3 regions of the Niabella aquatica genome follow, and region 2 is predicted to be linked to each of the others. Evidence: riboswitches for the same ligand, from Rfam matches in the RefSeq annotation. Region 2 holds a riboswitch; each other region holds the start of a gene.
What was found. A riboswitch is a leader RNA that binds a small molecule or an ion and turns the genes downstream of it on or off. The one in region 2 is predicted to bind cobalamin.
Positions count from the first base shown of each region.

Region 1 (7,487 bases), on a different contig from region 2:
ATTTTATGGATGTCTGCTTACCGGGCTATACAATTAACAATGATTTACAGTATATCTGAATTAGCGATTAATTAACTATTGCATGTAGCGATAACCCCTGAATTGCATGATAACTTTAGGGTAGTAAATAATAATTTAAATTTTTAAAAAATGAAAAAGTTACTAGCAATTATCGCTTTTTTATCGGCTACTGCATTTGTAAATGCCCAGACTGCAACCCCAACCCAACCCCGGCCTGCTGTAAAACCTGTTATGAAAATTAATGCCAAAAGCACCCCCGCGCCCGCTGTTGCTCCTCAGCCAGCAGCGAAGCCCGTTGCCAAAGCTACAGCTCCGGTACCTGCTTCAAAAAAAACTGCTGCATCAGCAGCCGGAACCGTTCATTTGAAAAAGGATGGTACGGTAGATAAGAGGTTTAAAAGCAGTGAACACCTGAAAAAAGACGGTACGCCAGATATGCGCTATAAAGAGAATAAAAAGAGCTGATATTTTTTTTAGCAAACTGTTATTAAGAGATCTCAATCGGGGATCTCTTTTTTATTACCCTTTCTGTAGAATAGAAAATATATGATCATGAAAAAAAGCAATACGGCGCATCCCGTTAAAGCGGCATAATTATTTTTTTCATAATCTAAAGCAATACTGATCGCCACGAAAATATAGGCAGTAATAAAAATAACAGGTAACAGGGGATAAAGCTTCATGGTGTAAATTCCGCTGCCATCCAGGTGCCTGGTTTTTTTCCTGAAATAAAAAATGCTTCCGGCAGAAAGGGCCATGCCGAAACAGTCAAGAAAAATAGAAAAGCTCAGGATCCTGTCAAACTCTTCTGCCCAAAAAACAACCAGGGCTGCAATCAAGGAAAAAACCGTAAGCGATGTAGTGAGTACGCCGTTGCGGCTGGTTTTAGAAAATAAGGAAGGCAGAACTTTGTCGCTGCTCATTGCGTACATCACCCGGGGGTTGCTTAACAGTGATCCGTTTATGTAACCTAATACCCCTATAAACAATAATACAGACAGCACTGTTTCGGCTCTGGAACCCAGTACTTTTGAAGCCATGATAGCCGCAATATTTTTACTATCCTTCAATTGTTCGAAACCAATTACCCTTATATAAGCATAGTTTACCAAAAGATAAAGAGAAACAATAATGAGCAGGCCGAGCAAGATGCTTCGGGGAATGGTGCGTGGCGGATTTTTAACCTCTTCACCGAAATTGATCGTTTGCTGATAGCCGCCATAGGTAAAGCTTACGGCTACCAGGCCAATCCCAAAAGCTTTTATATATTCCTTCATTGAAGGAGATACGGTGCTGCTTTGCTGTATGGCAGGCGCCGGAACAGCAAAAAATATAGAAAGTATAAGCAGGATAACCAGGCCTATTTTGATCAGCATTAAAACATTCTGGGCTTTCGAACTTAGTTTAAGCCCCAGCATATTTACGCCATAAAAAATAATGATGGCTATAATTGCAAATGCCACCTGGATAGTTTTAAGAGAAGCAGCTGAAGGGAACAGCACTCCCGAAATATATTCACTGCCTACCAGGGCTACCATCGCCAGCGAAGCGGCATTGCTGACCAGTATAATGCAGTTGATGGCAAACGCAATAGAAGGATGATAGGCGTAAGAAAATACTTTATAATAGCCGCCGGTAGATGGGCTGCGCGACCCTATTTCTGCGTAGGTGAGTGCTCCGCAAAAGGCGACTAACCCACCAGCCAGCCAGCAAAGAAAATAGGTAAATATATCAGGAACGGCTTTTGCCACATTTACCGGAGCTCTGAAAATACCCATCCCTATCACGAAGCTTATACAAATCATGGTAAGGTCGAAAAGTCCCAGCTGTTTTTTCATTTGCCCTGAAGATAAAGAAATATTTGCTGTATAGATTTTTGTGAGCTGAATGATGCCGTTCTTTTGCCGGTACTGTAAATGAGACTAAAAACTGCTAACTTCAAAAATTAATTGGATAAAGAGGCTATTATGACAATTGAAGTATTGAAAAATATATTTCCGGGACTTGAAGCTGAATTGTACGGGGAGCTTTTGCAGCAGGGAACGGTTAAAAAAGTACGTGCAGGCGATACCTTGCTGAAAACGGGGCAAACCATTCGCTCGGCCATGCTGGTAATGGATGGTATTGTGAAGCTGTATCGCGAAGATGAGGAGGGGCGGGAATATTTTATTTATAACCTGGCTGCCGGGCAGGCGTGTTCTCTTTCAATGATCTGTGCCATAAAACATGAAACCAGCGAGATTCTTGCAAAGGCTTTAACGGATGTTACTTTGCTCAGCATCCCTTTTAAAAGTATGGAGCTGTGGATGGGGCGGTATAAAAGCTGGTACCGGTTTGTGCTTACCAATTACAGGAGCCGTTTTGAAGAATTGCTGAGAACGATTGATGCCATTGCTTTTACAGGTATGGATGAACGCCTGGAAACGTATCTGCTAAAACAAAAAGAAACCCTGGGAAGTGACATGCGCATGACCCACCAGGAAATTGCCAACGACCTGAATTCATCCAGGGAGGTAATCAGCCGGCTTTTAAAAAAAATGGAAACCAGGGGCTGGGTCGTTATCGGCAGAAATACCATTAAATGGGTGAGGCAGGAAAAATAATGTGATCACAATCACTTTGTAAAAATAAAAGCATCTGCAAATTTGCAATATGTTGATAGCAGGATACATGGCGGCGTTATTGATAGGACTTTCGTTGGGCCTGATCGGTGGTGGCGGATCTATACTAACCGTGCCTATACTGGTATACCTGTTTGATGTTCCCCCTGTTTTGGCTACTTCTTACTCTTTATTTATAGTGGGTATTACCAGCCTTGTGGGTTCTGTCGCCAACCTGAGCAATAAAACGGTAGATATGAAGACCGTGCTTATTTTCGGCACCCTGTCTGTTATAACTGTTTTTTGTATCAGGCATTATATTATACCCTATCTGCCACAGTCTTTACATATCGGCTATTATTCCGTACCGGTTTCTTTGGTAACCATGCTGCTGTTTGCAGTTTTGATGATCGCCTCATCTTTTTCCATGATAAAAACAGGATCAAAACCCGTAATAAATGAAATGCCGCGCGCCGGGCTGCTTAAAATTTCAGTGTATGGTATAAGCATCGGCCTGGTAACCGGGTTGCTGGGAGCCGGCGGCGGATTTTTATTGATACCTGCCTTAATATTATTGTTGCGCCTTCCGGTTAAAACGGCTATTGGTACCTCTCTTGTTATTATTACAGTAAACAGTTTGGCAGGTTTTGCAGATGATGTTACGCATCATTCTATGGACTGGGATTTATTGCTGAAGGTAACAGGAATAGCTGTTGTTGGTGTTTTGGCAGGCGCAGCAATGGGAAAAAAGATAAAAGGGGGTATTTTGAAAAGAGCATTTGGCTGGTTTGTGCTGCTGATAGGAATTTATGTTGTTGTTCACGAACTGGTAATATATTTTACTCCCTGACGCTTTGGAATACCTGGTAAATAAATAAGTTTTATAAATGATAGAATGGATGAAACAACCCTGGCCCTGGTATGTTGCCGGGCCATTAATAGGATTAATAGTACCGGCCTTATTGTTATTGGGCAATAAGCATTTTGGCATATCTGCAAACCTGAGGCATATCTGTGCAGCCTGCTTACCGGCCCATATTCCTTTTTTTAAGTATAACTGGAAAAAGGAAGCCTGGAACCTGTTTTTTATAGCCGGTATTTTTATTGGTGGTTTTGTAGCTGCACAGCTCTTGGCAAACCCTGATGCCGTAAGGGTGGCACCGGCATTAGCCACGGAGTTACATCAGTATGATATTACAGACAACCAACATCTTTTGCCTGCAGAAATATTTAGCTGGCAGGGTTTGCTTACGGCAAGAGGGTTTGTTCTATTGGTAATTGGCGGCTTTTTGGTTGGTTTTGGAACAAGATATGCAGGGGGCTGCACCAGCGGTCATTCCATTATGGGATTGAGTACCCTGCAACTGCCTTCTCTTATAGCTACTATATGTTTTATGACCGGCGGATTTATTATGGCCAACCTGATCCTTCCTTTTATTCTTAAATTATAACTGATCAATGACTATGCAAAAAGATATTACAGATTACGAAGTGCGTTCGCTGGACACCATGTGTATCAACGAAACAGTACTAAATCACCCCTGGTGGTATAACTTTAAGTACCTGGCAGTGGGCATTATATTCGGTATTGTTTTTGTAAAGGCAGAAATTGTTTCATGGTTCCGTATACAGGAAATGTTCCGCCTGCAAAGTTTTCACATGTATGGCGTGATCGGATCAGCTGTAGTTATAGGGGCTGTTTCTGTATGGCTGATAAAAAGGTTCAATATAAAAACCATATATGGGGAAGCAGTAACTTTACATCCCAAAAAATTTAATAAGGGACAGGTTATCGGAGGATTGCTGTTTGGCCTGGGCTGGGCCATGACGGGGGCTTGCCCCGGGCCATTATTTGCACAGATAGGGAGCGGTTTTACTGTTGTGGTGGTGGTATTATTAAGTGCAATAGCCGGTACATGGGTATATGGTTATTTTCGTGAAAAGCTGCCCCATTAAAAGGTGAGCTGCCAGCAGCCCACGTGTGCAGGCATGTAAAGTTCCTTTCTGTTCATGCTTAAACAAACTTAATGCATTTCCTTACTTTTGCTGAGATTTTGGTTTCTTCCTGCCAAAGGTGGGGGAATTAAAAGGGAAGTCCGGTGTACTTGCCTGCCTCAGGCACGGAGTCCGGCGCTATCCCCGTAGCTGTAAAGAGCGGCCTGTTCAACCTTCCCGAAGAGAAGGCTTTATGAGGCTGATTGTTGAAGATATACCACTGTATGCTGCGGCCGACGGGAAGGTTTCAACAATATGCTCTAAGCCAGAAGACCTGCCAGATATCAATAGTTATCATTCAAGCTTTCGGGCGAAAGGCGGAAAATGTATTCGCAACAGCGTATATATTTCTATTATTCTACCGGAAGCAGTCAACTGAAATTTTAAAATGAAAAGGGAAATTTTAGTAGTGGCTGCTGTTATATTGTATGGCACACTACAGGCACAAAACCAAACAACTGACAAAGATCTGGATGAGGTAGTGGTGACTGCTTCAAGAAAAGAACAGAAACAGTCTCAAACCGGCAAAGTAGTTACAGTTATTGATCAAGCAACTTTACAAAACAATATAGGGAAATCCCTGACCGAAATTTTAAACCAGTATGCAGGCATCTTTACTGTTGGCGCTAATAATGCGCCCGGCTCCAACCAGGAACTGTACCTGAGAGGTGCTGCCACCGGTAATACACTTGTTTTAATAGATGGTATTCCCTTGCAGGACCCTTCCCATCTTACCAACACCTACGATCTTAATAATATCCGGCCGGACCAGGTAGAGCGCATAGAAATTTTAAAAGGCGCGCAAAGTACCTTGTGGGGAAGTAATGCTGTTGCAGGGGTTATAAATATCATTACAAAAAAGGGCGGTACAGGTAAAATAACGCCTGCTGTAACCGTTGCTTATGGCAGTTATAATACACTAAAGCTGGGCGCAGGTGTTAATGGCACCCTTGATAAATTTTCTTATAATTTATTTTATAACAGGATTACTACCGATGGTTTTTCTGCCGCTTACGATAGCCTTGGCAACCGAAATTTTGATAAAGATGGTTTAAAGCAAAACAGCTTCCAGGCTAACCTGGGTTACCGGTTTACAAATACCTTGTCTTTAAATTTTACCAGCAATTATGGGGATTATAAAGCGGATGCAGATGCCGATGCCTACATTGACGATTATGACAACATCATAAAAAATAAAAATTTTGTAAACAGCCTTGGTTTAAATTATAAAACTGAAAAGTCGGCCCTGCATTTAGTGCAGAACATAATACGGTCTGACAGGTATTATTTTGACGATAGTACAGATATTGGGGGATTGAGGGTTGCTCCTCAATCTTCCTATTATGCTATTTGGTCCGACGGAAATTATAAGGGCCGGTCTTATGTAACGGATTTGTATGGCAATCACAATTTTACGGATCGTTTATCTTTAGTGAGCGGCCTGCAATATGTTTATCAGCATACAGATCAATCTTATAAAAGTATTTCCAGTATTGGCCCATACAATGCTGTTCCGGTAAGCAGCGACTCTGCCAAATCTAATAACTTTTCTGTGTATGCCTCTTTTTTAGTAACCGATCTGAAAGGGTTTAACATAGAAGCAGGGGGAAGATATAACCATCACAGCGTTTATGGCGGTAACGGAACTTTTACTTTTAATCCATCGTATAATATAGATGAGCACACGCGGGTTTTCGTAAATATTTCCAGCGGATATAATACACCTTCTCTTTACCAGTTATATAGTGAATATGGGAACAGAGCGCTATCGCCCGAAAAAAGTGTTAATTACGAAGTAGGTGTGCAGGCACTTACCAATGATAACAGGAATTCTTTCAGAATTGTTGGGTTTAAAAGAGATATTAAGGACCTGGTTGTTTTTTATACGGATGCCTCAACCTTTACCAGTAAATATATCAACCGCGATGAGCAGCACGATCATGGTTTTGAGGTGGAAAGCAATATTGCGGTAGGTAATATTGGCCAATGGGTAAATAACCTTACTTACGTTAACGGAGCGGGCATGAATGATGGAAAAAAAACAAAGAACCTTTTCAGAAGGCCTGACTTTACACTTAACAGCACACTTACTTTACAGCCGGTAAAAGGGCTGACACTTGTGCCGGCGTTCAGATATATTGGTGAACGTATGCCTGTTCCTAATGTTGACTTAGGTGGTCCCGACCCGATGCCAGCCTATTACACTATTGATTTTTACGCGGCCTATAATATTATAAAAGGTAAAGCAAAACTGTTTACCGATTTCAGAAATATAACCAATCAAAAATATTTTGATGTATATGGCTATAACAGCCGTCAGGCTAATTTCATGATAGGTATCAGCGCTGCTTTATAGATGCAATAGCACAGAGGGCGGTTATTATTAATTTTTTAAAACTTTCGGGGCAATGCACGAGCCTAAAACCTGTCCGAGGTGTAAATCAGCCTTCGAATGTAAAGTGGGTTGCATTACCATCTGCCAATGCTATGGCATTTCATTTTCCGAAGAGGAAAAAAAGCTGATAAGCGATAGGTACAAAGGTTGTCTTTGCCGTTCTTGCCTGCTCAAATGGAAGAACCGCTATATTATATAAGAAAGCATGTTCTGCAGCAATAAAATCTGAACGGTATCAATAAAAAGAATAATATACATCCTGATTGGTTGGACGCATAAATATAGCAGGCTATGTATACCTTTGTCAAAACCAATACAAATGCCATTCAGTTATAAAGAAATACTTACCGTTTCGTTCACACTTTTTGCTATTATTGATATCATAGGTTCAGTCCCTATACTTATCTCCATAAAAAACAAAGCCGGTGGCATACGCGAGCTGCGCGTAACATTAATAGCGGGCGCTTTAATGCTCC
Region 1 covers NZ_BAAGYM010000020.1:129,625-137,111, reverse strand. Annotated here, with positions in the region: gene ACYVBM_RS16000 (hypothetical protein) at 151-486, shown strand; gene ACYVBM_RS15995 (APC family permease) at 519-1,859, opposite strand; gene ACYVBM_RS15990 (Crp/Fnr family transcriptional regulator) at 1,989-2,624, shown strand; gene ACYVBM_RS15985 (sulfite exporter TauE/SafE family protein) at 2,674-3,471, shown strand; gene ACYVBM_RS15980 (YeeE/YedE family protein) at 3,521-4,072, shown strand; gene ACYVBM_RS15975 (YeeE/YedE family protein) at 4,080-4,577, shown strand; cobalamin riboswitch at 4,660-4,911, shown strand; gene ACYVBM_RS15970 (TonB-dependent receptor plug domain-containing protein) at 5,005-6,972, shown strand; gene ACYVBM_RS15965 (cysteine-rich CWC family protein) at 7,025-7,210, shown strand; gene ACYVBM_RS15960 (MarC family protein) at 7,331-7,487, shown strand, end outside.
Region 1: linked by a shared signal. The riboswitch ahead of ACYVBM_RS15970 (TonB-dependent receptor plug domain-containing protein) and the one ahead of metE (5-methyltetrahydropteroyltriglutamate--homocysteine S-methyltransferase) in region 2 are both predicted to bind cobalamin.

Region 2 (7,487 bases):
TTCCTTTTAAAAAATCGGCCACCTGCGTAATACGCTCTTCCTCGCAATCCAGCTCCGATGCAAAAGAAGATATTTCCAGCGATGCCTGGTTAATGCGTTCAGAAAGCTTCATGGCAAGCTCCAGCTTTTGTAAACGGTTCTCTGTTGTAGGGTAAAGGCCGTAAGTGTTTTGTATATCTATGTATTGTTTCAGCAGTTCCATAAAGCTAAAGGCGTTGGCAATGTTTAAGCTTGACGGGCTGAAACGGTTGGAAAGAACAGTATCAACCTTTAGCTGATGGAGTGGCTGAGGTTTTGTACGTTTAAAATCGAAGGTATTTACCTGGTGGCACGAAATCAGGTTGGCATAATTACTGACCTGCACTTTTTTGCCGGTGCTGCAGGAATTGAATGAAACGATAGCAACACCCGGCAGGATAGCAATAAAAAAATAACGGCAACAGTATAAAAACCCGGTGAACATATAGCGCAAATATGCTATAAATATCGTAAATGCGGGTAACATCACCGGGAAGGGCGTATAAAATTTTCCGGCAGCGGCAGCGCTTCCATCATAAGTGCCCCATCCGCCGCAGGCCGACCTGATGGGTGCCATCAAGAATCAGAAAAATCTTATGTCCCACGGGCACAGGACCGTCTTAGTTTATCCCGGCAATATTAGTTTAGCCGTTTCACGGATGCCTTTCTGCTCCAGCATTGCCCCGATTTTATTTACCATATAAACAGACGCTTCTATTTCCTGCTTCCTGATCGCAACACTTTCTACATTAAAGCCAAATGGCATTGACTGCTCCATACAAAAATCAGTAAGTGCTGATGCAATGTCCAGGCATACCCTTACTGATTTTTCCAGCATATCATCTGAATTTTTAAAGGTTTCCTTCAAATCATCCGGTATATGAATCCCCAGCCATTCCATAAACTTCAATGTTTTAAGTGAACCGCAGGCCGAAAGCGTAAAGATGATCGTTGGTGCCGGCACGCGCTCTTTTTTACAGGTATGTACAAGATCCTCAACCACCTGCTTCGCGTAGTCAACGTTAAAAACGCATTGTGAAATAAAATAGGAGACCCCGCAGCTTACCTTTTCAAGAATACGTTTATCCTCGTCTTTGAGCTCCGCATGCCTTTCAGGGATGGTTACGGCTCCTATTACAGAAGTGTTTTTTTGCTCCCTCCAGATCTGATAGGCATCTTGCAGGGTTGATTTAACAGGATAGTCTGGCGCAGGCAACCCCACAAAAACAGGGTAAAAGCCATGCTTTTGCAAACGGTTTAGCCAATCGTGCAATTCTTCCTTCGAGAACTTTCCTGCCGGGCGGTAGATAATTTTATCCACATCCAGCTCCTGCAGGTAACGGCTTGCAAACTCAAAAGGATCGAGTGCTTTAAGAAATGGAAACGGCCTTTCTTCGCTGGTACGGGCCGACTCATCCTGCACATCATACACGATCAGTGCGTCGATATTTAACTGTTTCAGCCGCGATATTGTCTTGCCTGCGATCTCCGCAACACGCTCAGGGCTTGTTTCAGATTTGGGGGGTGTGATGCCGTACATCAGGATACCGGACTGGCCGGTTTTAACTTTATCTACAAACATGATTAAACTTACTTATATGCAGCGGGTGGTTTTGCCCGCTGCAATATAAATTAAACCGTAACACCACTGTTTATTTTTTTACGGGCCTGTTTTGCCGCTGCTACCATATTTTCCAAAGCAGCCTTTGTTTCCGGCCATTTGCGGGTTTTCAAACCACAATCCGGGTTTACCCATAAGTTGCGTGCAGGAAGCAAAGCTGCTGCTTTCGATAAAAGTGAAACCATTTCTTCTATACCGGGTACACGTGGCGAATGGATATCATACACCCCGGGGCCTATTTCATTCGGATACCTGAAGTGTGCAAAGGCCTGCAGCAGCTCCATTTGTGAGCGCGAAGTTTCGATAGTAATCACATCAGCATCCATTGCAGCAATATGTTCAATGATATCGTTGAACTCACTATAGCACATATGTGTATGCACCTGCGTTCTGTCGTCTACTCCGCTTGCAGATATACGGAAGGCTTTTACTGCCCAATCCAGGTAATGAGGGCGCTTCGCTTTCCGGAGCGGCAATCCCTCACGAATGGCTGCCTCATCGATCTGTATAATGCCGATACCTGCTTTTTCCAGGGCCAGCACCTCATCACGGATAGCCAGCGCGATCTGGTTGGTGGTAACCTCGCGGGGCTGATCATCCCGTACAAACGACCACTGCAATATGGTTACAGGTCCTGTCAGCATACCTTTCATCGGTTTATTGGTTTGTGCTGCTGCAAAGCTGCTCCAGCGGACCGTCATATCCTTTGGACGGCTTATATCGCCATAAATAACAGGAGGCTTTACGCAACGGCTTCCGTAGCTTTGAACCCAGCCGTTTTTAGTGAACAGGAACCCTTCCAGCTGCTCTCCAAAATATTCCACCATATCATTTCGCTCAAATTCGCCATGCACCAATACATCCAGTCCTGTCTGTTCCTGCCAGCGAATAGCGTCAATAGTGGCCTCTTCTATTGCCTTTTCGTATTGTTCTGTAGTAAGATCTCCTTTCCTGAATTTGGCGCGTAACTGGCGTATATCGTCTGTTTGTGGAAACGAGCCAATGGTAGTGGTAGGGAAGGCTGGCAGATGAAAACGTTCGCGGTGCAACTGCTGGCGTACGGCGAAGGCACTTTTACGTGTAGCGTCTGCTTCTGTAATAGCAGCAACACGGTCTTTTACTACCTGCTTATGAACCTTAGCGGAAGAGCGCCTGCTTTCAATGGCTTTTTTATTGGTTTCCAATAAAAGCTCATTACCCGCTGCAATTTGTTTCAGCTCCTGTATTTCAGTTAATTTTTGTTTAGCAAATGCCATCCAGTTTTTGATCTCCAGGTCAATAGCTGTCTCTAAGTCCAGGTCTATAGGGCTATGCAGCAACGAGCAGGAAGGAGCAATAATCACCCGGTCGCTGCCCAGCTTGGCAATAGCTTTGCTGATAAGGGCTATCGATTGTTCATAGTCATTCTTCCATACGTTCCGGCCGTCCACCACACCTAATGAAAGCAGGAGGTTGTCAGGCACCAGGGCCAGCACTTCGTCCAGTTGCTCCGGCGCCCTTACCAGGTCAATATGCAATGCCGCTACAGGGAGACTTAAAGCCAGCGGCGTGTTATCTGACAATCCTTCAAAATAAGTAGCTACCAATAATTTTATGCCGGTAACTTCAGCGGCAATAGTGCGATACGCAAAACCGAACGCTTCTTTTTCCTTTTCCGACAGGTCTAAAGCAAGGAAGGGCTCGTCTAACTGTATCCAGGTAGCGCCCTGCTGCTTCAGCCGGTTAATAATTTCAATATACACCGGTACCAGTTGTTTAATAAGGTCGATTCTTTCAAAACCGCTTTCTTTTTCTTTGCCCAATAAAAGATAGCTTACCGGGCCAACCAATACCGGTTTGGCTTTTTCACCAAGCACCTTTTTTGCAGCCGTATAGTCGTTGAAAACTTTTTCAGAGGTGATTGTAAAGCTTTGCCCGGCGGTAAATTCAGGAACGATATAATGATAGTTCGTATCCAGCCATTTGGTCATTTCCATAGCCGTAATATCTAACCCATCTTTCTGATAGCCGCGGGCCATTGCAAAATAAAGGTCGGTTGCTGTATGGGTTGTAACCTGGCTTAGTACAGGAGCATAGCGCTCTGGGATGGCGCCGAGTGTTAAGCTCAGGTCCAGCACCTGGTCATAAAAGCTAAAATCATTACAGGGAATAAGGTCAATTCCGGCTGCCAGCTGGGTTTGCCAGTTTGCTTCTTTAATTGTGAGGGCAACTTTATTTAATTCGGTAAGGTCGATTTTGCCTGCCCAATACTGCTCACAGGCTTTTTTGAGTTGTCTTTGGCCACCAATACGCGGATAGCCCAGGTTTTGCGTCTGCATTTTTTAAAATTTTAAATGATTTGAAAGCTTCGACAAGCCTGCAACGCTTACAGCAAAAAGGGCATACCGATGCAAACAGACAAGGGAATGTCCGTTAATAAACATGCATCAGCAAAGACTGTTTGCTTTATTACGCGAAAGCCCGTCTGGCCGAACGAGGCAGGTCTCCTGGCTTATAACATTTCTGCCGTCCTTCCCATGCCGCCAAAGCGGCACAGTGGATATTTGTTAGCAGAAACTATTTGTTATTTACAGTTGCGCGACAGCCCGTGATTTGCACACGGTTCCCTTTTCATTTCGATTTTCATCAAAAACCCGGTTCGGCTGATGTATATTAAAGAACTGTGGAGACCAGTGCTGTGTAGCACCGGATAATGTACAAATCTAAATATTAAGGATTAAATCACTACTGATTGTGCATAATTTAGTATTAATGACTATTCTTTATAAATTTTTTAGAATATTATTCTTTTCCGATTGGGTTTTATCCGGATTTATAGCATATAAGCGAAGTGCTCATTTATCGTTTTTCTCTAAAAGCATTTAAGGCATGGTTATTTTCCGATACAAAAAGTAAAGTAACCAGTGTTTATGCGGGTTTGAGGAGCTGACTCAATGAATACTCAATAAAAAGCATAAGAAATCCGTATTTATCGCAAATAAGCTGCATTTTGTATTCTAAGATATTTTTGATGCAACTTCTGTCTAAGTGGAAGTTTTATATTGTAACAACAGCGAAACAATAGCAACGACAGTCGCAATTATAGATAATACTATAGCAATCCAAAATCTTCTAGTTTCCAGTTTTTCTTTCTTATCGCTTTCTTTGAGCTTTATATATTCTGAAGCCGTTAAATCCAGATCCACTTTTTCATTTGGCAAGTCTCTTCTCATAATATATCCGTTGATGCAGTGATTATTCCCATTCTATATCTATGGTTTACGTATACTGTAAATTAGGGAAAAAAATTTGCAAAGGTATGCGAGAGTAACTGCAAGACCCAAATTTTTTCTCTACACTCTTGTGAAGAAATAGTCTTCGAGAAATAAAGAACTAATTTTGTTAGTTCTATCTATTACTCTATCTTTGTAACATGAATAAGCAAATAACTATTAGCGAGCAGGAGATTCCTACATTAGTAGAGTATTTGAAAAATCGAATAGAGGCTACTCGAATAACGTTAATATCTTTAGAAAAGACCTTATCTGAGCTTCTGAATGATAACAATTCTAGCGACGTTAATAGTTCAAATGTAGAGCGTGGTGGATGGGGTACTCAACAAGTTTTTAATGATAGACCCACTATACACAAAGATGGATATGACAGCTCTTGGACGTGGCTTACCAAAATAGAACATCTTTTACGCCTGCACAACGAGTTAACGACTGGAAGTATGGTGGATCTTGTTTTAAAGTACGAGTCAGACAGAGAGAAGGGAACTGTTATGAGGAGCGTATCTGCGATGTTGAGTTCGAAATCTAAGGAAGGTGTGATTAGCAAACGAACTAATGCAAAAGGAGAATTCGTTTATTTTTTACCTAATAATTTAAATAATAATGATGATGACCTCTTATAAAAAAAGCAGCTAACGCTGCTCAAACTTGGTGAATATAGAAACTTTATCACAAATGGGCAATCAATATATGTTGCCGATCTCCTCTGATTCTGGCAAGTAAGCCTTCCCATTAGAGTAACTGAAACACGCCAGCAGTGATAAAAGTCTAAAAAGCTAAAATTACAAAACCAATTCCCAGTTGGTCGCCCCATCTCTATGGGGCTTTTGTAATCTTAATACGTTGTAAAGTTAGACTAATATTTTTAGGCAGAAAAATATTTTTCAAGACAATCGTAGTAGCGACTATTATTATTAATCTCCTGTTAGGCTGAAATGCAGGTAGTTGACACACAACCTTCCCAGCTTTATCATTAATCCTTTATTTACGATGGACACACCGCTTTTTATAGAATGCAATTATGGAATAATTGGCTCCATAGATCGACCGGATCTATTTGAGAAGTTCAAGCATACATTTTTGGTCTTTGAAGATTCAATGGATAACGAAAGATTAAACTATATTTCATTACTAATTTGTCAGTATTTTTTCGGAACTCACTACAATAGTATAAAACGCTTAAAAAGTGACTTGAGACAAATACATGTGGGTTGGTCAGAAATTAGATCTACCCAAAATGGACAAGAAACTGTGAAGCAAAAGTCACACCCTATAAATTACAGAATCATAAAACGACATCTGCAGAAAAACTTTACCTACAACCATCAAGAGTTAAATCTACCAGAACTTGCAAGTCTTTGGATGGACAGAAGTGTTAATGCAGCAATGAATTTTTATTGTAAAAATGGGGAAGACGAAATATCTCTAAATGATGGCTTGTTGCGTCAACAATATGGAACTGACTTTCCATTGTCCCCGAAATTAAACCAAGAAGGCTTTTTGATTACAAGCTTCTTAGAGCTAATAACTAAAAGAATATTCAATAACAGAATTTTCTTGGTTCGAAATTCTCATCACTTTTTTACGTCAGACTGGCTCTTTACCCTAAAAGATACCATTAATGATATTATTTCTTTGGTAGATATAACGCTCAATCAATTATATCTGAAAGCACTTTATAACAAAAAGCAGGAATGGTGTTTTGATGTAGATTCTCTCGGTAAAAGACAGGGAGTTAGGCTTATGGATAAGTTAAAATGGGTTAAGCTTATCACGGGCCAAAACTTGAATATTGAGAAAGAAATTACGTCTTTAGATAAACTTAGAGAAATCAGAAATCACCTAAACCACTTTGATCCGCCCTCTTTTGTGGCAACACTTAATGAGATAGTTGACTGGCTAAATGAGATATTTAATATCGTAAAGATTGTCATTAGAATAAGACTTTGTGCTGGAGAGATGATAAACAAGAACCTAATTCAGTTGTTTTTACAAGCTAATATCGTTTTTAGACCCTACACACCAAGAGGAGAGAATATGAACAAAAGTAACTTCGGATACAATTCAGTTCGATATTTCAGAGATAATCTAACCTAAAATTTATGGATAATTTTACGATCATAACAGTAATCATAGGTATTATTCTTTCTGTAATTGGGATCAACTATTCTAGGAAAACCTACAGAAAAGATCATGTCGATAAACCCAAAGAGGATAAGTTGCATTTACTTGCTCAGTTTATAGCAACTAAGGAGCTGTCTGTCAAAGTATACGATGATCTATATCATTATGTCGAAAAAAATAACGCTTTTGAACAGTTTATGTGGCCTGGGATTAGTTATCGGACATATTTAACCGAGATGAAAAGATCACAAGCTGAAAATCTTTCTACCGAGTTGTATGAAGAACTAAAATCTTCCAATTTACCTACATTGACTATTGAATCAATGAGTAAAAGTTTAGAGACCCAATTTGAAAGCCTGAGGCTAATTCAACAGGAAATTAAGATGCGCTCTCTAAATACTTAAACGAGAAAATCATGAAAAAGCCAGAAGATAGAATAAAAACAGAACTGA
Region 2 covers NZ_BAAGYM010000003.1:340,543-348,029, reverse strand. Annotated here, with positions in the region: gene ACYVBM_RS03130 (hypothetical protein) at 1-595, opposite strand, end outside; gene ACYVBM_RS03125 (methylenetetrahydrofolate reductase) at 644-1,600, opposite strand; gene metE (5-methyltetrahydropteroyltriglutamate--homocysteine S-methyltransferase) at 1,651-3,957, opposite strand; cobalamin riboswitch at 4,099-4,291, opposite strand; gene ACYVBM_RS03115 (hypothetical protein) at 4,663-4,851, opposite strand; gene ACYVBM_RS03110 (hypothetical protein) at 5,052-5,534, shown strand; gene ACYVBM_RS03105 (hypothetical protein) at 5,902-7,008, shown strand; gene ACYVBM_RS03100 (hypothetical protein) at 7,014-7,439, shown strand; gene ACYVBM_RS03095 (hypothetical protein) at 7,451-7,487, shown strand, end outside.

Region 3 (7,487 bases), on a different contig from region 2:
TCCGCAGGGGGCTGCACAATAGTATCTTCTTTTGAACAGGATATGATGATCACTGCTAACAATGCGCTGAGCGCTACAATTTTTCTCTTCATAAATTTTGATTCTTTGTTTGATAATGGTTAATAGCTCATGGAATCACGCACTATGAACCATGATCTGATTATTTATTTGTTGCTATTTTTACGCCCAGTAAATGCAGGTCTTCGCCGCGGCCTACTTCGGTAGAAGCTTCTCCTAACCAGCCGTTCTCCTGGTCTACGCCATTATATACTTTTACGAAGTCGATACCTGGCAGGGTTACTTTGTTGCCGTCTTTGTCAATAGCCCAGTCAATATCAATGCCTGTATTATCATGCGTATTGGCATAATTATCTACATATCCGTAGCTGAACGCATACAGCACATAATAGCGGCCCTGCCCGCTTTCATCAATACCGTTTCTGGCGAGGCGGATTCCTTTGTAAACAATCTTATCATCTTTTATCCACGCGGGGTAATACGATTGGCGATGATATACGTTTTTTATTTTGTAACCATTCTGCCCTTGGTTATCTGTCCACCGGATGTAATTGGTGATGGTTGCAAAACTGCCCGGGTTATCCGGCTCCCCGGCCTGTTCGGGGGTTTCGTGTGCGGGTTTATAATAAGTCATTTCATAATTGCGGAACGTACGTACATCCTTGCCATTACTGACGGCCATACTATACCATGGTTCATTTTCTGCCGTAAAATTACCGCTGCCTTTTATTTCGTACCATTCATCATCATCAGGCTTGCCGTTTTTGTTTTTATCATAAGCTACCATAATGATGCCCGGCTCGCAGCTGCCACCAAAGGGCGCATCCGGGTTGGGGTTGCTGGCAGCTGCGAAAGCATTTCCCAAAATACGGAAATCACGCCTGCCCGCTACGTTTACAATGGTATGGTCAAAGCCGAAAACCACATAGCCTCCCCAGCCACCGAGAGAAACCATAGATGCGTTTTCACCTTTCAGGGATTGGCCAGCTTTCTTGACCATATCCTCATGCGTATCACCTTCAGCATAACGGGGCAACTCATTCACAAACTGCCCGGGTGCAGGCAGAAAATCAAGCACCTGGGTGATATACGGTGTCCGGGTTGTCATATCCTGTTGCACGGAAATGATCATCGTATCGGCTATATTGCCTGAAGATATCTTTACCTGGTAGGCTCCTTTGTCTGCCGAAATAAACAGGGGAGTTTGTGTATCGGTATCCGTCAAACGGTATAATTCGGACGGAGCGGACAATACCTCCCATTTTATATCGCTCCTACCGGCAAATTTCAGCGAAGGTTTCAATGGCAACACCGCATAAGGTGTGGTGGATACATTAATGAACCTTCCTGTTGTTATTGTAATGATTTGCTGAACAAAATTACTCCTATTGTAAGCCCTTACAATAATATTGAACGTTCCTAGTTCAGCAGGCGCCCTGAAAGTATATTGTGCCGTATTGGCTACCCGTTGTCCATCCAGCAGCCATACCACGGAATCCACCCGGTTTTCTACCTGTGGCGACAATACCAGTTCATCCCTTACTATCAGGTAATATTGCTGATCTAATCCCGAAATAACTGGAGCTGTTTCAGGGAGTTCTGCATCTTTTTTGCCACAGTTTGCGGCCAAAAGTGCCAGACTTATAGTGTATAGTAAAATCCTGTTTATATTTTTCATCTCTTTATTTTAGTATGTTATAATTATCTCTTTAAGTATGTTCATTTCACTGTTGGTTTCTTATTCAGTCCGCCATTAGCGAAATCATTATTCACTACTCACTATTGTGATTATTATCCCATTAATACACGGGAACCAATGCAAAATGTCCGGGGATATTTCCCGCCACCACGCTCCATTTCTTTTTACCGTTTTTGTCGAAGCAATACACCACACCGGGCGTTACATAGTTCCCCGCATCGGTAATGTAGATATCCTTTGTTTCGGGATGTACCATAATGCCGTAAGGCTTTTCTATTTCTTTATCGGTACCGTCGGTAATAATGTTCCTGCTCATTATTTCATGCGTTCGGGTGTCCACCATGCTGTAAGAAATGGTCCAGTTGTTGGTAATGTAGCTCCATTCCGTACCGTACACAAACAACAGGTCGTCGTCTATCCAGTAATTGGATGCGGCAATAGGAATACTATCCGTTACTGTTTCTTTCTCCCGGTCGATAAAGTACAGGCGCGATGGCAGTCCTTTATAATCGCCGCGTGAGCTTACCCACAGGTTACCGCGTTTATCAGCTTTTATACGCTCCAGGTTGTACGCCACATCAATACGCTTTTCTTCTTTGAACGTTGCTATATCAATTACGGAAACGGTGCGTTCATATCCTTTTGTATCGCTTGCACCCATATAACCACCCGAATTGGCCACATAAATTTTTCCATCTATTATTTCCAGTTCATCAGGCTGAAAGCCTACCAGGCAGGTGTCTGCCACTTGCAGGGTAAAGGTGTTGATTTTGAGCACATACCCAAGCTGTTTGTAATCGGGGTCAATAATTACCGGCCCCGCATACGAAGTAACATAGGCATAGCCCTGGTGAAACTTAATGAAGCGGCAGTTGGGAATATTGATTTGACCGATGCGTTTGGCCGTTTCTGCATCCATTACCTCTATTTTGTTTGAGGTATTGATGACGGCATACAGCTTTCCGCCGTATATCCCTATGTCGTTGCCCACATCGCCCAGTTCCTTGGGCACGTGCGGGTTTACTTCGGCATAGATGTTTTTTTTATAGATGGCCGTACGGAAATCGTAGAAATCGAGGGTGGCTTTATTGCTGCCCATATTGCCCTCGTTAAGCAGGTAAAATCCTTTGTAGCCTTTGATAATACCAGGATTGCCAACGACAATATCTTCCGAAAGCACCATTTCCACATCCCTGCGGCAGGCGCTCATCACCGTTATTAAAGCGATGATGTAATAAACGAAGAACGTATTTTGTTTCATTATCCTCATAATTCTACGGTTAATGAAAGTTTATAATTGCGTTTCGGCATGGGATAGTTCAGCACCACTTCATAGTCCTGGCCAAGCAGGTTGTTCACTTCGGCACCTATGCGTATACCTGTTTTTCTGTATTTCAGGGTTTTTATAACCGTCATATCATGGGTGTACCAGGGTTGCTCATACTCCATAGGTATATTTGCGGAAGAATGATAGCGCTCACCCACATAAATAAAGCTGTAATTGAGCATCCAGCTTTTGTACGACAGCCCGGTTATGAGCGAGCCGCTGTGCCAGGGGATATAGGCTATTTGTCCTCCCCAGGTGGTTTTTTGCAATATTTCACTTGCCCGTGGCGTAAAGTCCTGCGCCTTCTGATAGGTGTAGGTGAGTTTTATATTGAGCAACACATTTTTAACGATTTCCGAAAGCGCTGATGCCGCCACGTCCATACCTCTTATTTCCACATAGCCGAGGTTCATCATCATCCACCGGTATTGCCCGCTACCTTTAGGCACGGCTATGATCTTATTCGTTACCTCGTTGTAATAGGCATCTGCCTGAAGGCTCCATTGTTTGAGGACCGCTTTTTCACAGCTTTTGCTGTATTGAAAGCCCAGGTCATATTGATGGGTAAATTCGGGTTTCAGGTTGCTATTGCCGATATCGGTATAATACAGGTCGTTGAATGTGGGCATCCTGAAAATGTATTTATAAAAAGCCCGGATGTTGAAATCCCTGTTTGTAAACGGCTTGTACGATACGAACAAAGCAGGAGTAAGCTCTTTTTTATCGGGAGCCACTCTTACAGAATCATCGGCAGCGGTATTGCCGGAGTATATCCTTTCATGCACAAGGGTGGCCAGCAGGCTTCCCTGTATTTTTACTTTTCCCAATTCGGCCGCGGTAGCGAGGGCGATTAAAGAAGTCAGCCGCCGGGGAAAGACAAAGCCATCCATATTTGAAGTGAGCGTATTGTATTGTACATCGGCGGAAAGCGAAGCATCCCATTGCCGGGTAATGCTGTATTTGTTAGCTACTGAAATATACCATTCCTGCTGACGGAAGGTGTTGTCAATAAGTTTGAGCGTGGTATCGGGATTGAGGTAGCGCATGTAATCGTTGGCATATTTCCCGCTTACCAGCAGCTCGTATCCCGTTGTTACCGCTTTTTGCCAGGAACCTTGCAGGAAAAAGTTCCTGTCCCATTGCCGTTGTGCATTTTGGAATTTATTGCTGATGATGGCTCCTGGGATGCCACGTTCAGAATCGTAAAAATAGGTTTTCAGTTTCCAGTTTCCCTGTGGTACCAGGCCGTATAGCCCTCCCTCGAAGCGCGTTGCGCGGATATCTCCGTTTTGCCTGGTAGCAGATGTATCATACATAACATCATGTGTGCCGGGAAAAACACGCCTGTAACGGAACCTGTATTTACCAGATGAACTGATCAGCTCCCCGTTCGCTGAGGCGCTCAGCTTATCGTTAATTTTATGCTCGTACAACAGGGAGGGATTGACCAGCCCGAAAGAACCTGTTTTAAAAACCCCTTTGAAATGGGCTTTTTTGCTGGAATCAAAGACCGGTTTCCTGCTTTTGATATAAATGCTGCCGGAAGAGCCGAAGTCCCGGGCGGGCTGAAAAATCTCGCTTTTCTGTCCGTTGTACAACGAAATGGATTCAATATTATCCATCGAAAATTTGCCGAGGTCTATTTGTCCGTTCTGTGCATTGCCCAGCTGTATGCCATCGTAAAAAACGCCCATGTGGTTGGTGCCCATGCTGCGGATATTCACCGTTTTCAAACCTCCTATGCCTCCGTAATCTTTTACCTGTACTCCGGCAAAATAGCGTATGGCATCTGCTACTGAAAAGCTGTTGAGTCTCTTAAGGTCTTCGCCGGTCAGTCTTTGAGAAGGGATTACCTCTTTATAGCTGCTTTGCGAAACGGTGACGCCGGGCAGCACTTTCGCGCTGCCATCACGCACAACTAAGCTGTCGCGCTCATTTTGCTGTGCGCGCAGGTGAAATGCAATGAATATTAAAAGCGTCGCTGTTAACGCTTTTTTTATACCAGGAACAGGCATTAACTATTTGATTAAATGAATCAAACAGCTTTGCGAACGATTGAAGACAAATATGTTGCTAATAAAGCATTTGCATTCAAGCTTTGGTCCACGAAAGCTTAAAATATATCTGCTTTGGCAGGTCTCCTGACTTGTTCCCATTTTGAGCAGCCTTCCCGTTTCGCCCGGCGAAATAGTGGCTAAGAAATGTCAAAATGCTGGTTAGAACTTACAGTAGCGGGTCTGTTCAGGATTCGCACCTGATTCCCTTTTAATCAATAGCGCTTAGGATAAGCCTATTGAACCAATGCGGCGCAAAAGTAGGGCTAATTTTTGAAACCTTAAAGAGGTGCAAATGGCAAAGCAAACAAATACAATCATTAGGGGATGAAAGCAGAGATCAAGGGAGCTAAAACTGCTAAAATTTGATATTACCCCTGATCGTATTCATAATGGCATTCACTCCATTCCAGGTAGCAAAATACATTTGATTGGTTGCAAATGAAGGCTGGAACTGCTGCTCTATAATACCTGCTGTTTCTGCAGGGCTCAGCAGTTTGCTTACAAAAGTTCCGTAATCAATTTGCACCAGCTTTAGTTGTTTGCTGATACTGATAACCATACAGTTATTGCTGTTATTGTGTATTGCAGCCCAGCTCTTTAACAGTTCTTTGTTGTTATCGGCAACATTGGCAGCATCCATAGAGGGATTATTGACAGTAGTTATTTTAATAGCAATAAGATTACTTTTTTCAAAAACCTGCAATAGGGAGTCGAGGGTTTTTGCTTCCTTATCTGAAAATATATGTTCATCATCTGCAACAAAACTAACTCCTGCCGGTGTTGATTTATGCTGTGCCGGGAACACTATTGCGGTGTGCTGTTTTGCTGTACCGGTGGTTTGTTTGGTCGAACTGCAGGAGGTTAAAGCAATAACGAAGCTCAATAAAAGAACAGGGGAAAAGGATACCAGTTTATTCATGATATAATTCCAATTTTGTCAGCCGCAAAGATGTGACAAAAAAAGCTAAAGCTTTTACAAAGTTTGCAGTTAATACTTCGTTATGGGGGCTGTTATTATATAAAAAGCTCCGGTTTCCGGAGCTTTTTAAACAATATATTAAAATATGTTACTGATTCAGCATCAGCGGCATTACCAGCATCAGCAATTCTTCGCTTTCATCCTGTTCTACCGGCTTTATAAGGCCCGCTTTTGTTGGCGTGCTCAGTTCCAGGTACACTTCTTCGCTTTGGGTGCTGTTGAGCATTTCTATTAAAAATTTGGCATTAAAAGCTATTTGCAGATCTTCTCCATTATACTGGCATTTCATGCGTTCGTTACCTTCAAAGCTAAAATCAACGTCCTGTGCTGCCAGTTGCAATTCACTGCCGCTGATCGTTAAAGCCACCTGGTAGGTACTTTTATTGCTGAACACACTTACCCGCCGTAAGGCGCCTAAAAATTCCAGCCTGTTAACCGTAAGGCGGTAAGGATTTTCTGTTGGAATCACTACCCTGTAATCAGGAAAACGCGCATCAATTAAGCGACAACTTAAACGGGTAGTACCATGTGTTACGAAGAAATGATTACTGTTGTAATTTAAAGTTATTGCATCGTCATTGTCGGGCAATGCTGATTTTAACAGGTTTAAAGGTTTGCGCGGAACAATAAAATTATCGGTACCACCTGCCTGTGCGTCATTACGTTTGTAGCGTACCAGCCTGTGTGCATCCGTTGCTACAAACTGAATACCATCTTTGCTGAGCTCAAAGAAAACTCCTGTCATCGCCGGCCGCAGGTCATCGGTGCTGGTGGCAAACAATGTTTTATTGATAGCGGTTACCAATGCAGAAGAAGTCATTATAAATGAAGTGGTATCGTCTGCTGCGGGCTCTTTGGGAAAGTTGTCGGGGTTTTCGCCCATTACTTTATACTTACCGCTATCGCTGGTAATTTCTACGCCGAAATTTTTATCTATATTAAACGTAAGTGGCTGATCGGGAATGTTTTTTAAAGAATCGATCAATATTTTTCCGGGAATGCAGACGCGGCCGCTGTCTTTTGCTTCAATATCCATTTCGGTTCTCATTACCGTTTCGAGATCTGTAGCAACAATGGTAAGCCTGTTGGCTTCAATTTCAAAAAGAAAATCTTCTAATATGGGCAATACAGTATTCGCGTTAATAACGCCCGACAGGTTTTGCAGTTGTTTAAGCAAAGCGTTTGATGATGCTATAAATTTCATCTAAGTAAAAATTTTATTTTCCTGGCCCCCGTGCCGGAGGTGCAGCGAAACTACTATAAAAAAGAATGAGCGCAATATAAATTATTTATAATTAAACGCACGATACTATCGTCCTGCCTATGGCAGCCGTAAGAAACATCCGGCCCGTTTTAAGGACGCTTATTTATCAGGTTGGATTTCTTTTTCAGAGGAAAGGGAAATAT
Region 3 covers NZ_BAAGYM010000008.1:190,090-197,576, reverse strand. Annotated here, with positions in the region: gene ACYVBM_RS07800 (DUF5074 domain-containing protein) at 1-92, opposite strand, end outside; gene ACYVBM_RS07795 (hypothetical protein) at 161-1,696, opposite strand; gene ACYVBM_RS07790 (YncE family protein) at 1,818-2,978, opposite strand; gene ACYVBM_RS07785 (TonB-dependent receptor plug domain-containing protein) at 2,984-5,059, opposite strand; cobalamin riboswitch at 5,159-5,362, opposite strand; gene ACYVBM_RS07780 (TPM domain-containing protein) at 5,457-6,020, opposite strand; gene dnaN (DNA polymerase III subunit beta) at 6,169-7,284, opposite strand.
Region 3: linked by a shared signal. The riboswitch ahead of ACYVBM_RS07785 (TonB-dependent receptor plug domain-containing protein) and the one ahead of metE (5-methyltetrahydropteroyltriglutamate--homocysteine S-methyltransferase) in region 2 are both predicted to bind cobalamin.